2 regions of the Providencia xihuensis genome follow, and region 2 is predicted to be linked to the other one. Evidence: predicted binding sites of a transcription regulator. Region 2 holds the regulator's gene; the other holds the start of a gene.
What was found. The regulator ArgR, encoded in region 2, controls arginine synthesis, uptake and breakdown. The targets are predictions, from matches to a motif close to ANTGAATAAAAATACANT.
Positions count from the first base shown of each region.

Region 1: a site for ArgR is predicted at 5,756-5,773, ahead of argA (amino-acid N-acetyltransferase). Genes of this name have one in related genera too.

Region 1 is NZ_CP169565.1:3,508,526-3,515,389, reverse strand. Features, by position in the region: gene recB (exodeoxyribonuclease V subunit beta) at 1-1,781, shown strand, start outside; gene recD (exodeoxyribonuclease V subunit alpha) at 1,781-3,628, shown strand; gene ACE2AL_RS15850 (hypothetical protein) at 3,699-4,268, shown strand; gene argA (amino-acid N-acetyltransferase) at 4,378-5,721, opposite strand; gene amiC (N-acetylmuramoyl-L-alanine amidase AmiC) at 5,968-6,864, shown strand, end outside.
Region 2 is NZ_CP169565.1:4,133,481-4,140,344, reverse strand. Features, by position in the region: gene fbp (class 1 fructose-bisphosphatase) at 1-533, opposite strand, end outside; gene mpl (UDP-N-acetylmuramate:L-alanyl-gamma-D-glutamyl-meso-diaminopimelate ligase) at 699-2,081, shown strand; gene ACE2AL_RS18790 (DUF6122 family protein) at 2,123-2,545, opposite strand; gene argR (transcriptional regulator ArgR) at 2,631-3,101, opposite strand; gene mdh (malate dehydrogenase) at 3,597-4,535, shown strand; gene ACE2AL_RS18775 (LysR family transcriptional regulator) at 4,613-5,587, opposite strand; gene ACE2AL_RS18770 (amino acid permease) at 5,760-6,864, shown strand, end outside.

The DNA.
Region 1 (6,864 bases), 620 kb from region 2:
TGTTGACTCCTGAAAAAGAGCGCGTGCTACGAAGTGCATTAGCGACAGGGATTTTAGGGCTAACCGCCAAAGAGATTGATGAACTCAACCATGATGAAAAAGCATGGGAAAATCTCGTTGATGAATTCTCTCGCTATTCTACCGTCTGGCAAAAACGAGGTGTATTGCCAATGTTGAGAATGATAATGTCACAGCGCCATATTGCTGAAACATTATTATCTGCAATTGATGGTGAAAGGCGTTTGATGGATGTTATGCATATCGGTGAGCTATTGCAGGAAATGTCAGTTCAACTTGAAGGTGAGCACACACTAACGCGCTGGTTAGCACAACAAATTGCTCATCCCGACCACCAATCGGACGCGCAGCAGATGCGCTTGGAAAGCGATAAGCACCTTGTTCAAATTAGTACAATCCACAAGTCAAAAGGCCTTGAATATAAAATTGTGTGGTTACCTTTCGCTAGCAATTTCTTACCGCAATCTAAAGGCTTATATCATGATAGGAATGATTATGGTACGAGGTTAGATTTAGAAGATAGTGAAGAAACCGTTATTTTAGCAGATGAAGAACGTTTAGCTGAAGATCTCCGTTTGTTGTATGTAGCACTAACTCGTGCAATTTACCATTGTAGTGTCGGTATTGCTCCGTTAATAAAGGGAAATAGAAAGAAAAGTGGTGAAACGGATTTACATTTATCAGCCCTTGGCTACGTTATCCAAAAAGGAGAGCCAGGTGATCATCTGCTGCTAAATAGTATGTTAAATGAGATTGGCAATGAGATTATTGACGTTATTCCTATTGGTCAGTTTGAATCCGAAAGACTTGTGTTAGACAAAGAAACTCATGGCGATTTAATGGCGAGGGAACTAACTCGTTACTTTGATGATCACTGGCGGGTAACCAGCTATTCAGGGCTTAGTTATGGGGCTAGCCATTCAGAAGATGGGCAAACAGTCTCTCCGTTACAGTTTGCAAACTCATTGGCACCTAAAATGGATGTCGAAGTGAGTATTGATCTCGAACAACAAGACGATGAAATCGATAATATCTTAACTCCTCATCAGTTTCCTAAAGGAGCATCACCAGGAACTTTCCTGCATACCTTGATGGAGGAAATTGGCTTTAGCGAGCCAGTTTCACTCGAGTGGTTAACTGAAAAGCTTGAAGGTTCGGGGTTTGATGTTAAATGGGCGCCCATGTTGCAAGAATGGCTAAAAGCAATCGTAGATGCTCCCCTTTCTGACGACGGGCTTTGTTTATCCGTATTGCCGCTACAAGATCAGCTTGATGAAATGCAGTTTTATTTGCCCATTGACGCCATCATTAATGCGAAAAGCTTAGATAACGTAACGCATCGCTATGATCCGTTATCTAAGCAATGTCCGCCATTGAATTTTGAAAAAGTGCAGGGGATTTTAAAAGGCTTTATCGATTTAACTTTTTATTGGAATGGAAAATTCTATTTACTTGATTATAAATCGAATTACCTTGGTGAAGATGCTTCATTCTACACGCAAGAAGCGATGGCTGAAGCAATGATTGACCACCGCTATGATTTACAATATCAATTGTATTCCTTGGCGCTACATCGCTATTTAAAACAGCGCTTACCTGACTACGATTATGAAACGCATTTTGGTGGTGTGTATTATCTCTTTTTAAGAGGAATTGATAGCGTTAATTCACAGAATGGTATTTTCTTTTATCGCCCAGTAAAAGCGTTTATTCAAGCTATCGATCAACTGTTTAGCGATACACCTGTTAAGGAGGCATGCTAATGAAATCTCTTTTTAATCGAGGGATTGAAGAGCGAATTTTTATGCCTTTAGATGTGCAATTTGCTTACAGTATTGCTGATGAAAACAATCCCATTTTATTGGTTGTTGCTGCGCTTTTGAGTGCGGAAACCATGACAGGACATGTGTGTTTAGCATTATCTGACGTGACATTGGATAACCTATTTTCAGGGCGTCATCAAGAGCTTGCAAATGATTTTTGGCAAAGAATGGGGCAGCCTGACAAAAAAACACTTTATCAAGCTGTGCAAAATGCACATGCGGTCTCTTTAACATCAGAAAATAGCCTCTCCCCGTTATTGCTTTCGGGGGATTATTTATATTTTCAACGTATGTGGCAGTATGAGCAGTGTGTTGCTCATTTTTTCTCTAACAGGTCAGTGAAAAATAGTCAGAATCAACAAATTCAATCCGTGTTAGATACTCTCTTTCCTATTTCAGAAAGTATTGATTGGCAAAAAATTGCAGCAGCAGTTGCTGTAACCAGTCAGGTTTCCATTATTTCAGGGGGGCCAGGTACGGGAAAAACCACGACAGTTGCCTGTATACTGGCTGCTTTAATTAAGCTGGAAATGCAAAAAGAGAATCAGTTAAAGATTGAGCTGGCGGCTCCAACAGGGAAAGCCGCAGCAAGGTTAACGGAATCCCTTGGTAATGCGATGAAAGGCATGCCACTGACCGAAAAAGAGCGTGAGATTTTGCCAAGTCAAGCAAAGACGTTGCATCGATTATTAGGGGCTCAACCAGAAAGTCAACAATTTCGCTTTAATCGCAATAATTTATTGTCATTGGATGTCTTAATTATCGATGAAGCGTCGATGGTTGATTTACCGATGATGGCAAAATTGATTGAGGCGCTACCCGAACAGGCAAAATTGATATTTCTAGGGGATAAAGACCAGCTTGCATCAGTAGAAGCAGGGGCGGTACTCGGAGATATTTGCCAGTTTGCAGATATTGGCTATAGTCCTGAAAGAGCGAAGCAATTGGCAGAAATTACAGGTTATTCATTAGGTGAATACTCGTCGGTTGAAGGCCCTGTTATTCGTGATAGTTTGTGCTTATTACGCAAAAGTTATCGTTTTTCAGCGCAATCAGGTATTGGGCAACTTGCTTTTGCTGTTAACGACGGCAATTCCACTCGGGCTCAAAAGCTGTTAAACCAAGGGTTAGTGGATGTGCATAATTATGTACAAGAAACCGCAGATGATTATGTGAAAATTTTATTTGATGCTTCAGCTTGCTATGAAGATTACTTACTTGCGGTGAAAGCAAATAAAACGCCTGAAGAAATTTTATCTAAGTTTAATCAATATCGGTTGTTAACCGCGCTAAGAGAAGGGCCTTTTGGTGTCGTTGGGCTAAACGATAAACTAGAAAAGCTACTTCATCGTCAAGGGCTAATCAATCGGCCTTATAATCATTTGAATAAACATTATGCAGGTCGGCCTATAATGATCAGCCGTAATGATAGCCCATTAGGGCTTTTTAATGGCGATATTGGCATTATTTTACCTGATGAAGAAGGCGCACTTAGAGCTTATTTTCAGTTTCCTGATGGGAGTATTCGCGGAGTTCAGCCAAATCGACTTCCTTCACATGAAACCGCTTATGTGATGACGGTTCATAAATCACAAGGTTCGGAATTTACTCATACCGCATTCGTTTTACCCCAATTATATTCACCCGTTATTACTCGGGAATTGGTATACACCGCAATCACCCGAGCAAAAAAAGAACTTTCCCTTTATAGCAACCCGAAGATATTACGTCGGGCAATCGAAACACCAACAAAACGCCGTAGTGGGCTAACGAGACAGTTAGTGTAACCATGACAAGTGATAGTATAGGTAATAAAACTACTTAACTTGTTAATAATAATGATTTAAAGGTAATGATATGGATAACCAGCAAGAGATGACCGCAGTAACCATTACGTTAAATGCGAGATTAGAACCTGTTAGGCGTGCAGATTTAGAAGATGCATTTGATGAAGTCATGAAAAGTCTGGGTAAAGATATTCATGTCACAGGTGGCGGCACACTATTAGGTGATAATGGCGAAGCACAGGAATGTGATATTGAATTGGCCATCGCTGACGCAAGTGATGAAAATATTAGCATGATAATCCAGCTATTTACCTCAATGCTAGCGCCAAAAGGGTCTCGTTTATTTATTCATGGTGAAGATGTTCGTATCGACTTTGGTGAGCACGAAGGTTTAGCCGTTTATTTTAATGGTACAGAGCTTGCTGATGAAGTTTATGAAAATGGGGACATTAACGACGTTTTTGATGTATTAGATGAAGCTGTTGAAGACATCGGCAGTATTCACGGTGTGTGGGATGGCCCAACAGAAACCGCATTCTACTTCTATGGTAGCTCTTTTGCTGAAATGGAAGCGGCAATAAAGCCACATTTAGAGGCCAATCCACTTTGTGAAAAAGCAAGAATTGTACAGATTGCTTAATTAAGTCGATATTAACGAGTTAATTATATGCCCCCAAATTAGACATCCATGCATAATTTGGGGTATTAACTGCACTAACCAACACTTATTTTATTGCAAATAGGGAAGGTTACTTATCAGATTGGCTCTTTAGCTCCAAGATCAAAATTTTAGAACGGCGCTGGTAATTATATAAAGCTTGCTTTTTCAGTGGCAGCATCTCAATTTCAGCAGGGGTAAAACCACGCTCTTGAAACCAATGGATACTACGAGTCGTTAATACAAATAGTTTATCTAAGCCTAATTGTTTCGCCTGTACTGCAACGCGGTGAAGTAGCTCCTCTCCTCGAGCAGAACTACGGTAATCAGGGTGAACAGCAACGCAAGCCATTTCCCCTAGTTTTTCCTCTGGGTATGGGTAAAGAGCAGCGCAAGCTATCACTAAATTGTCTCGTTCAATAATCGTGAATTTATCGATTTCCATTTCAAGTTGTTCCCGTGAGCGACGAACAAGTATTCCTTGCTGCTCTAAAGGGCGAATTAGTTCTAAAATACCCCCAATATCATTGATATTTGCACGGCGAATTTGTTCAGCACTTTCCATTACGATTTGAGTACCAATACCGTCACGAGAGAATAATTCTTGAATAAGCGAGCCATTTTCTTGATAGCTTAATAGGTGGCTACGACGTACCCCACGGCGGCAAGCTTTTGCTGCGCCACGCAAGAAACGTACAGTTCCAGAGTAGTAATCCCCTTCAGATTCAAGTTCTTGAATTCTATTTTCTGCTTCATTTGGGAATAATTCAGATAAGATATTACCCTCTTTATCTGCGACACCTTGAGAAGAACAGAACCCGATCAGTTTTTCGGCCTTCATTTTTACAGCGAGTTGAGTCGCAATTTCTTCTGAGGTCAGATTAAAACTTTCCCCAGTAACGGAAACCGCAACAGGGCCAATTAAAACAATAGAACCATTATCTAATTGATTATTAATGGCTTCTTCATTGATGCGGCGAATTCTCCCACTGTGGCAGTAATCAACACCATCATCGATACCAAGTGGCTGTGCAATGACAAAATTACCACTGACCACATTAATATGGGCACCTTGTAATGGTGTATTACTTAGACTCATTGATAAGCGAGCGGTAATATCAAGCTGTAATGCACCAGATGCTTGCTTAACATATTCAAGTGTATTCGAATCAGTCACACGGGTATGTTTGTGGTAAACCGCATCATATTTGTGTTCTGCTAGAATATCCTCAATCTGAGGACGAGCACCATAGACCACAATAATTCGGATCCCTAAACTATGTAATAATCCTATGTCATTGACAATACTTGGGAAATTTTCATGCGCAATCGCTTCACCACCAAGCATAATGATAAAATTTTTGCCGCGGTGGGCGTTTATATAAGGTACCGAATGGCGAAACTCATCAACCAACTCGGTGCTGCGCTCTTTCATAACAACCCTCTTTAATGAATTTTTATTCGTTAATAATGTATTTTTATTCTTTTTGGCGAAAAATATCAAGTAAAAGATGGTATAAAAAATAACAAATATATTTTTAAGAGTTACATATCTTTAAATATAAATGTGTATTATTAATGACAGAGAGCACATGATTAGTTAGAGTGCTTATTTCTGGCCGATTAATTGGCATATAGTCTAATATCAATTTATTTTTCAGTTCTAGGTTCGGAATTATTGATGAGTCAGCAAGATCACAGCCCATCTAAGCGTCGTTTTATTCAAGGCGCCGCCGCAGTTATGTTACTGAGCGTTAGCCCATTCGGTTTTTCTGCTAATAGCAGCGTGATTGCTGTGCGTATTTGGCCTGCATCGAGTTACACTCGTGTAACGCTTGAATCAAGCGTTCCGCTAAAGTACCGCCAGTTTGTGCTGAATAACCCAGAGCGGATTGTTGTTGACCTTGAGGGCGTACAGTTAAATAACGTACTTAAGCAGATGGGAACTCAAATTCAAACACGTGACCCTTACCTCAAATTAGTCAGAGTGGGGCAATTTGATCCTAAAACCGTACGCCTTGTTTTTGAAGTGAAAAATAAAGTGACCCCACAATTCTTTACCATGTCGCCTGTGGGGGAGTTTAAACACCGCTTAGTCCTTGATTTCTATCCAGGCAAAGGTGTGGATACTAGCGATGATCCATTATTAGCATTACTCGAGGACTACAATAAAGGTGACCTCGAAGAAAGTATGCCTGCGCAAGCTAAAAAACCAGGTAAAGCAGGGACGGATCGCCCAATTATTATTATGATTGACCCTGGGCACGGTGGGGAAGACCCTGGTGCGATAGGGAAATATAAAACACGTGAAAAAGATGTTGTCTTGCAGATTGCACGGCGCTTAAAATCGTTGATTGATAAAGATCCTAAAATGCGTGCTTACATGACACGTAATGAGGATGTGTTTATTCCTCTTAAAGTGCGTGTTGCAAAAGCACGTAAGATGCAGGCTGATTTATTTGTTTCAATTCACGCAGATGCATTTACTAATCGTTCAGCACATGGCTCATCGGTTTTTGCATTATCGACTAAAGGAGCTACCAGTAATACGGCTCGCTACCTTGCTCAAACTCAGAAT
Region 2 (6,864 bases):
TGCACACCAACCCCTGTGGTATAAACCAACATAGTTGATGAACCGTAAACAACGTAACCCGCAGCAACTTGGCGGTTACCTGGTTGCAGGAAGTCTGCTTCAGTCACAGGTTGGCCAATTGGTGTAATACGGTGGTAAATTGAGAAAATTGTCCCGACGGAAACGTTTACATCGATATTCGAAGAACCATCTAGTGGGTCCATTAATACGACATATTTTGCGTTTTCTGCACGGTCTCCTTCGAAAATGACAATTTCGTCTTCTTCTTCAGAGGCGATACCAGCGACTTCTCCGCGTGCTTTTAGGGCCGCTTTCAGTTTTTCGTTTGCATACAGGTCAAGCTTCATCTGGACTTCACCTTGAATATTCGAAACACCATTAGTGCCAAGAATATCGACGAGTCCAGCTTTGTTAATATCACGGTGGATAATTTTAGCGCCCAGTTTAATTGCTGACAGTAGTGACGTCAGCTCACCTGTTGCATGAGGAAAATCTTGTTGCTTTTCGACGATGAATTCGCCTAATGTTTTCATGACGAAGGTCCTGAATAAAATTGACAAAGGTTTTGCGGGACGATTATACCCCGCGCGGGGGAGAGTTTAACTAAATAAAAAAAAGATTAATAGGTTAATGCATTTATAAACCTGCTATTGATGGGTAGAATAGTGACAAACCTCATGCTAATTGGATGAAAAAGAATGCACATACATATTTTAGGTATATGCGGTACCTTTATGGGAAGTTTAGCAATATTGGCGCGATCTTTAGGCCATAAAGTGACGGGATCAGATGCAAATGTTTATCCACCAATGAGCACATTGCTTGAAAATCAAGGCATTGAGCTTATTCAAGGTTATGACCCTGCTCAGCTCGAACCGATCCCAGATATGGTGGTGATTGGCAATGCCATGACGCGTGGTAACCCGTGTGTTGAAGCTGTATTAGAACGAGGTTTACCTTATACTTCAGGCCCTCAATGGTTACATGACCACGTATTACCTGAGCGTTGGGTACTTGCTGTGGCGGGAACACATGGTAAAACCACGACAGCAGGAATGTTAGCGTGGATCTTAGAAGACTGCGGTTATAAGCCAGGCTTCTTAATTGGTGGTGTGCCAGGCAATTTTGATGTGTCCGCTAAACTTGGCGAAAGCCCATTTTTTGTGATTGAAGCCGATGAGTATGATTGTGCATTCTTCGATAAACGCTCAAAATTTGTGCATTACAGTCCAAAAACCTTGGTTTTGAATAACCTTGAGTTCGACCATGCGGATATTTTCGAAAATCTCGAAGCAATTCAAAAACAATTTCATCACCTTGTTCGTATCGTCCCTGCCAGTGGAAAAATCTTTACCCCAGACAATGACAATCATTTAAAACAAGTGATTGGCATGGGGTGTTGGAGTGAGCAAGAGCTGGTGGGCGGTGAACATGGCGAATGGCAAGGGGTGAAGCTAAACCACGATGGTAGCCACTTTGAAGTGTATTTTCAGCAAGAAAAAGTGGGCGAAGTCTCTTGGTCACAAGTGGGTAACCACAATATCCAAAATGGTTTGATGGCGATTGCAGCTGCTCACCATGTTGGTGTACCTGCTAAAGAGGCTTGTATTGCATTGGGTAAATTTATCAATGCACGTCGTCGCCTTGAATTGCGTGGTGTGGAAAATGGTGTCAGCGTTTATGATGATTTTGCGCATCACCCAACCGCAATTTTGGCAACACTCGAAGCGTTGCGTAGCAAAGTGGGTGGGACTTCACGAATTATTGCTGTGTTAGAGCCCCGTTCAAATACCATGAAAATGGGGGTGAATAAAAATGACATTGCGCCTGCTTTAGGCCGTGCAGATGAAGTCTTTTTATTCCAACCAACCAATATTCCGTGGATGGTCACTGACATCGCTGAAAAGTGCGTTCAGCCCGCTCGCTGGAGCGCGGATATTGACACACTGACGAACATGGTGATTGAAGCTGCACAGCCTGGTGACCATATACTTGTCATGAGCAATGGTGGCTTTGAGGGCATCCATGGGAAATTGCTAGCGGGTTTGAAAGCGAAAGCGGAAACTGAAGTAGATGAGTAATTAAGCCTACTGATAATAGTCTAGATAGACCCCAGTGTTCATTAAGATTGCTGGGGTTTTTTAATGTCTGATGTATCGAATGGGCATTGGTCTATCACCCAGCTTAATGTTACTGGGTTATTCATTTCTTTTTTTAGGCTGCCCATATAGCAATCGAGTGAATCGGTAAAAAGATGGAATAAGCACCCGACAGCTACAGCTTTAAGCTTCCAGGATGGCATAAACAGTAAAATGACATAGGCAATCGCGGCCCAAAGGGAATGAAGGGGATGGAAGCCAATGCCACAGCGATCAGGGTCAAAAATAGGGTCTGCTAATAAGTGGTCTAAATCGATAGCCATTGTTGCAATCATAATCAATGCGGCTAACTTCCAATTTTTTCGCCAAAATAGATAGGCGAACAAAATTGGCATCAAAAAATGAAAGCCGTAATGCACAATATTGCGAAAAATTTCGAATAGCACGGTAAAGCCCCTAATCTTTGGCTTAAATAAAAAAGGGAAAGTCGATACTTTCCCCCTTAGTTTGGCATCAAACGATTGATGTCAATTAGAGCTCTTGCTCGAACAACGCTAAAATCGCTTCGTATAGCTCTTTCGTCGTGAAGTTATTCGCTGGTGTAGAGAAAATCGTATCATCCCCTGCAATACTCCCTAAAATACCTTCGGCTTTACCTAATGAGTCTAGTAAGCGAGCAATTAATTGAGCTGCGCCTGGGCTAGTTCTAATTACCACAACTGATGGGTTGTAATCGATATCCAAAACGAGGTTTTTCAATGGACTGGTGGCGGTTGGCACACCAGGCTCACTTGGCAAGCAATACACCATTTCCATTTTCGCATTACGAGTGCGAACAGCGCCAAACTTGGTGAGCATTCTGGAAATTTTAGATTGATTAATGTTTTCGTAGCCTTCTTCCTGCAAAGCCGTGACAATTTCAGCCTGAGAGCTAAATTTTTCTTCTTTGAGTAGGGCTTTAAAAGCCTTAACTAAGTCTTCTTGTTTAGACGGAGTACGCATAATTAACCCATTCATCGGCATTAAACTAAGTTGTATTATCCGTAAAAGTGCATTTTTATGCAACAAAATTGCGTTATGATGATTTAATAATCAATGATAATGGAATCTTTTAGGTTTTATGTTGTTTTATTTGCAGCGCTAAAAGTCAATTTATCTTAAATTGTTAGTGTGGAAAATTAGCATAATATATCAATGAATTTAGCTTATTAAAGTTGTAAGTTTATTGTTAATAAAAGGGTTTGTGCTTGAATAATGAACAGTAAAAACAACTTATTGTGCGAAAAGCAATAGAGAGAAAAACTATTTGTTAAAAAAGTGCCCGTTATCTCATTAACAGATAAGGAATTTGTTTAGAATAGGGGGAATTAGTCAACAAATTCTCTAGCGTTAAACTCTCTCTCTATCTGTTAAGAAATTGTTTTTTATACGTAATGCGTTTAGTGCATAACCAAATAAAGTCATATTTTTTTAAAGTACAAATTAAGGAGTTTCAGAATGAAAGTTGCAGTCCTAGGTGCAGCAGGTGGTATCGGTCAGGCTCTCGCCCTTCTTCTCAAAAATCAGCTTCCAGCTGGTTCAGAACTCTCCCTCTACGACATCGCACCCGTTACTCCAGGTGTTGCTGCTGACTTAAGCCACATCCCAACAGACGTTAAAGTGGCTGGTTTTGCTGGTGAAGATGCGAAACCTGCACTGAAAGGTGCGGATATTGTTCTTATCTCTGCGGGTGTTGCACGTAAACCTGGCATGGACCGTTCAGACCTGTTTAACATTAACGCAGGCATCGTTCGTAACCTTGTTCAACAAATCGCAGAAACTTGCCCGAAAGCATTAATTGGTATTATCACTAACCCAGTGAACACAACTGTTGCAATCGCTGCCGAAGTTCTGAAAAAAGCAGGTGTATACGACAAAAACCGTTTATTCGGTGTGACAACATTAGATATCATCCGTTCTAATACTTTTGTTGCGGAATTAAAAGGCAAAAACGTCAACGATATCGAAGTTCCAGTTATCGGTGGTCACTCCGGCGTGACGATCCTGCCTCTGTTATCACAAATTGAAGGTGTAAGCTTCTCTGATGACGAAATCGCAGCATTAACTAAACGTATCCAAAATGCAGGTACTGAAGTAGTTGAAGCAAAAGCCGGTGGCGGATCAGCGACACTGTCTATGGGACAAGCAGCAGCACGTTTAGGTTTATCTTTAATTCGTGGTCTGCAAGGTGAAAGCAACGTGGTTGAGTGTGTTTACACTGAAGGTGAAGGCCAACATGCACGTTTCTTCGCACAACCTGTTGTTTTAGGTAAAAACGGTATCGAAAAACACCTGCCAATTGGCAAATTAAGCGCATTTGAAGAAAAAGCGCTGAAAGACATGTTAGATGTCCTGAAAGCGGATATCGAATTAGGTGAAAAATTCATTAATGGCTAATGCTAATTAATTTTTCCTAATCGAAAAGGTTGAGTTTCTTTTTATAGAACTCAACCTTTTTAATTTCTATGAGACGACTACGAGGCATGCTGTCGCATCCAATGATCCCAGTGTGGATCTGACGGTATTTTTTCCACTAAAAAATCAATAAATGTTCTGATTTTCGGTGAGTGTGTATGAGCTGGGTGATATAACGCATACAGTGCAAATGGTGTCGATTTGGGGTCATAATCCAGCAAGACAGGGATCAGCTCGCCATTTTCAATATAATTGCCTAACATATATGTGGGTAAGCAAACAATGCCCTGGTGGCAACGTGCAGCTTCTAATAAACCTAAGCTACTATTCACCTCAATCATATTATTAATTTCCAAAGGATAAGCGCTACCATCTTTATCCGTCATTCGCCATGTGTCAGGAATATTCGGGTTAATTAAGCAATTATGTAATGCAATATCGGCGGGGGACTGAGGAATACCATAACGCTCAAAATACGTCCGACTACCACAATATACCCAGTTAATGTTGCAAATTTTTCGCAGCGCAAAATTCTCAGGCGGGTGACTAGTAATACGTAATGCAATATCAAAATCCACTTCATTTAAATTAATTAGCTCATCATTAAGGTCAACGGATAAACTGACTTTGGGATTCGTTTCGCGGTATTCACTGTAGATTTGCATTAAATGGCAGACACCAAATGCAATGGAACAGGTGATCTTTAATTGCCCTTGAGCATGTTGGTAGAAACTTGCGGTATTGATCAGAGAGTCATCAAGATCAGCCAATAAGTTTTGCGATCTCTGCAATAAATAGCGCCCGGCATCGGTCAAAATAAAATTTCGGGTTGTTCGTTTTAGCAAGACTACACCCAATTGATCTTCTAGCTGCTGTAGCCCTCGGCTGACGGATGACGGCGTTACATTCAGCTTCTTCGCCGCTAGGCTAAAGCTATTACATTCGACGATTTTGATAAATAACTCTAAATGTCGAAAAATCGCGTAGCTGTCAATTTTTGCTTTGAACGCAAAAGTGTTTTTATTTATTAGCATTGTCCCGCCCTATCAAACCCATTTATTCCAGCATACTATAATTGTGAATTTATCGCAGTTTGCTCGAGCCACACCAGTATTAAAAAACGGCGATAATGAAAAATTAACGCCTACAAATAATGTTGTTCCTAACTTTTTTAATAATTAAATCTATAACGTTGAGGAATAGACTATGTCTAATAGTATTCAGGCAAGTGCAGGTAATCCTATTGATACCAAAAAGATCCCTTTTACAAAATATGATGTAGGTTGGGTGATTTTATGTATCGGGATGGCGATTGGCTCAGGAATTGTATTTATGCCTGTGCAAATTGGTATTAAAGGCATCTGGGTGTTTATTGCCGCAACCATGCTTTCTTATCCAGCCATTTATTGGTTACAAAACTTATATCTTAGAACGCTATCTGAATCTGAAGAATGCAATGATTATGCGAGTGTTATTACGCAATACTTGGGTAAAAATTGGGGGATAGCATTAGGGATAGCTTACTTTTTAATGCTATTGCACGGTATGTTTTCTTATTCATTAGCCGTGACCTTCGACAGCGCCTCGTATATTAAAACCTTTGGATTAACCGAAGGGTTATTATCTGACTCTATCTGGTATGGGTTGATTATTATTTCCGTATTGGTCGCGATAGCGGCGCAAGGAGAGAGGCTACTGTTTAAAGTGTCAGGCCCAATGGTTATTGTGAAATTTGGGATTATTGTGCTGCTTGGTGTTGTCATGGTGCCATATTGGAACTTTGCGAATATCACTGCCTTTCCTGATTTTCTCCCATTTATGCGAGATGTTTTCTTAACATTACCATTTACGTTGTTTTCTATTTTATTTGTGCAAATTTTGAGCCCAATGAATATTGCTTATCGTAAGTTAGAAAGCGATAAACGCATTGCGACTTACCGTGCAATACGGGCTAACCGCGTTGCCTATATTATTTTAGCCGTCGCCGTATTATTCTTTGCATTTTCGTTTACCTTTTCAATTAGCCATGAACAAGCGGTATCCGCTTTCGAGCAAAATATTTCTGCATTAGCGATTGCTGCGCAGGTGATACCAGGTGCTGTGGTGAAAGTGATGACGGCATTATTGAATATTTTTGCAATCTTAACGGCATTCTTAGGGATTTACTTGGGCTTCCAAGAAGCGATAAAAGGCATTGTGGTGAATATTCTCACTCGATTCATGCCTGAAGAGCGCATTAACCAAACGGTACTGCACTATGGCGTATGCTTAGGCGTGATTATCGCACTGTGGTTCTGGGTTTCAACACGAT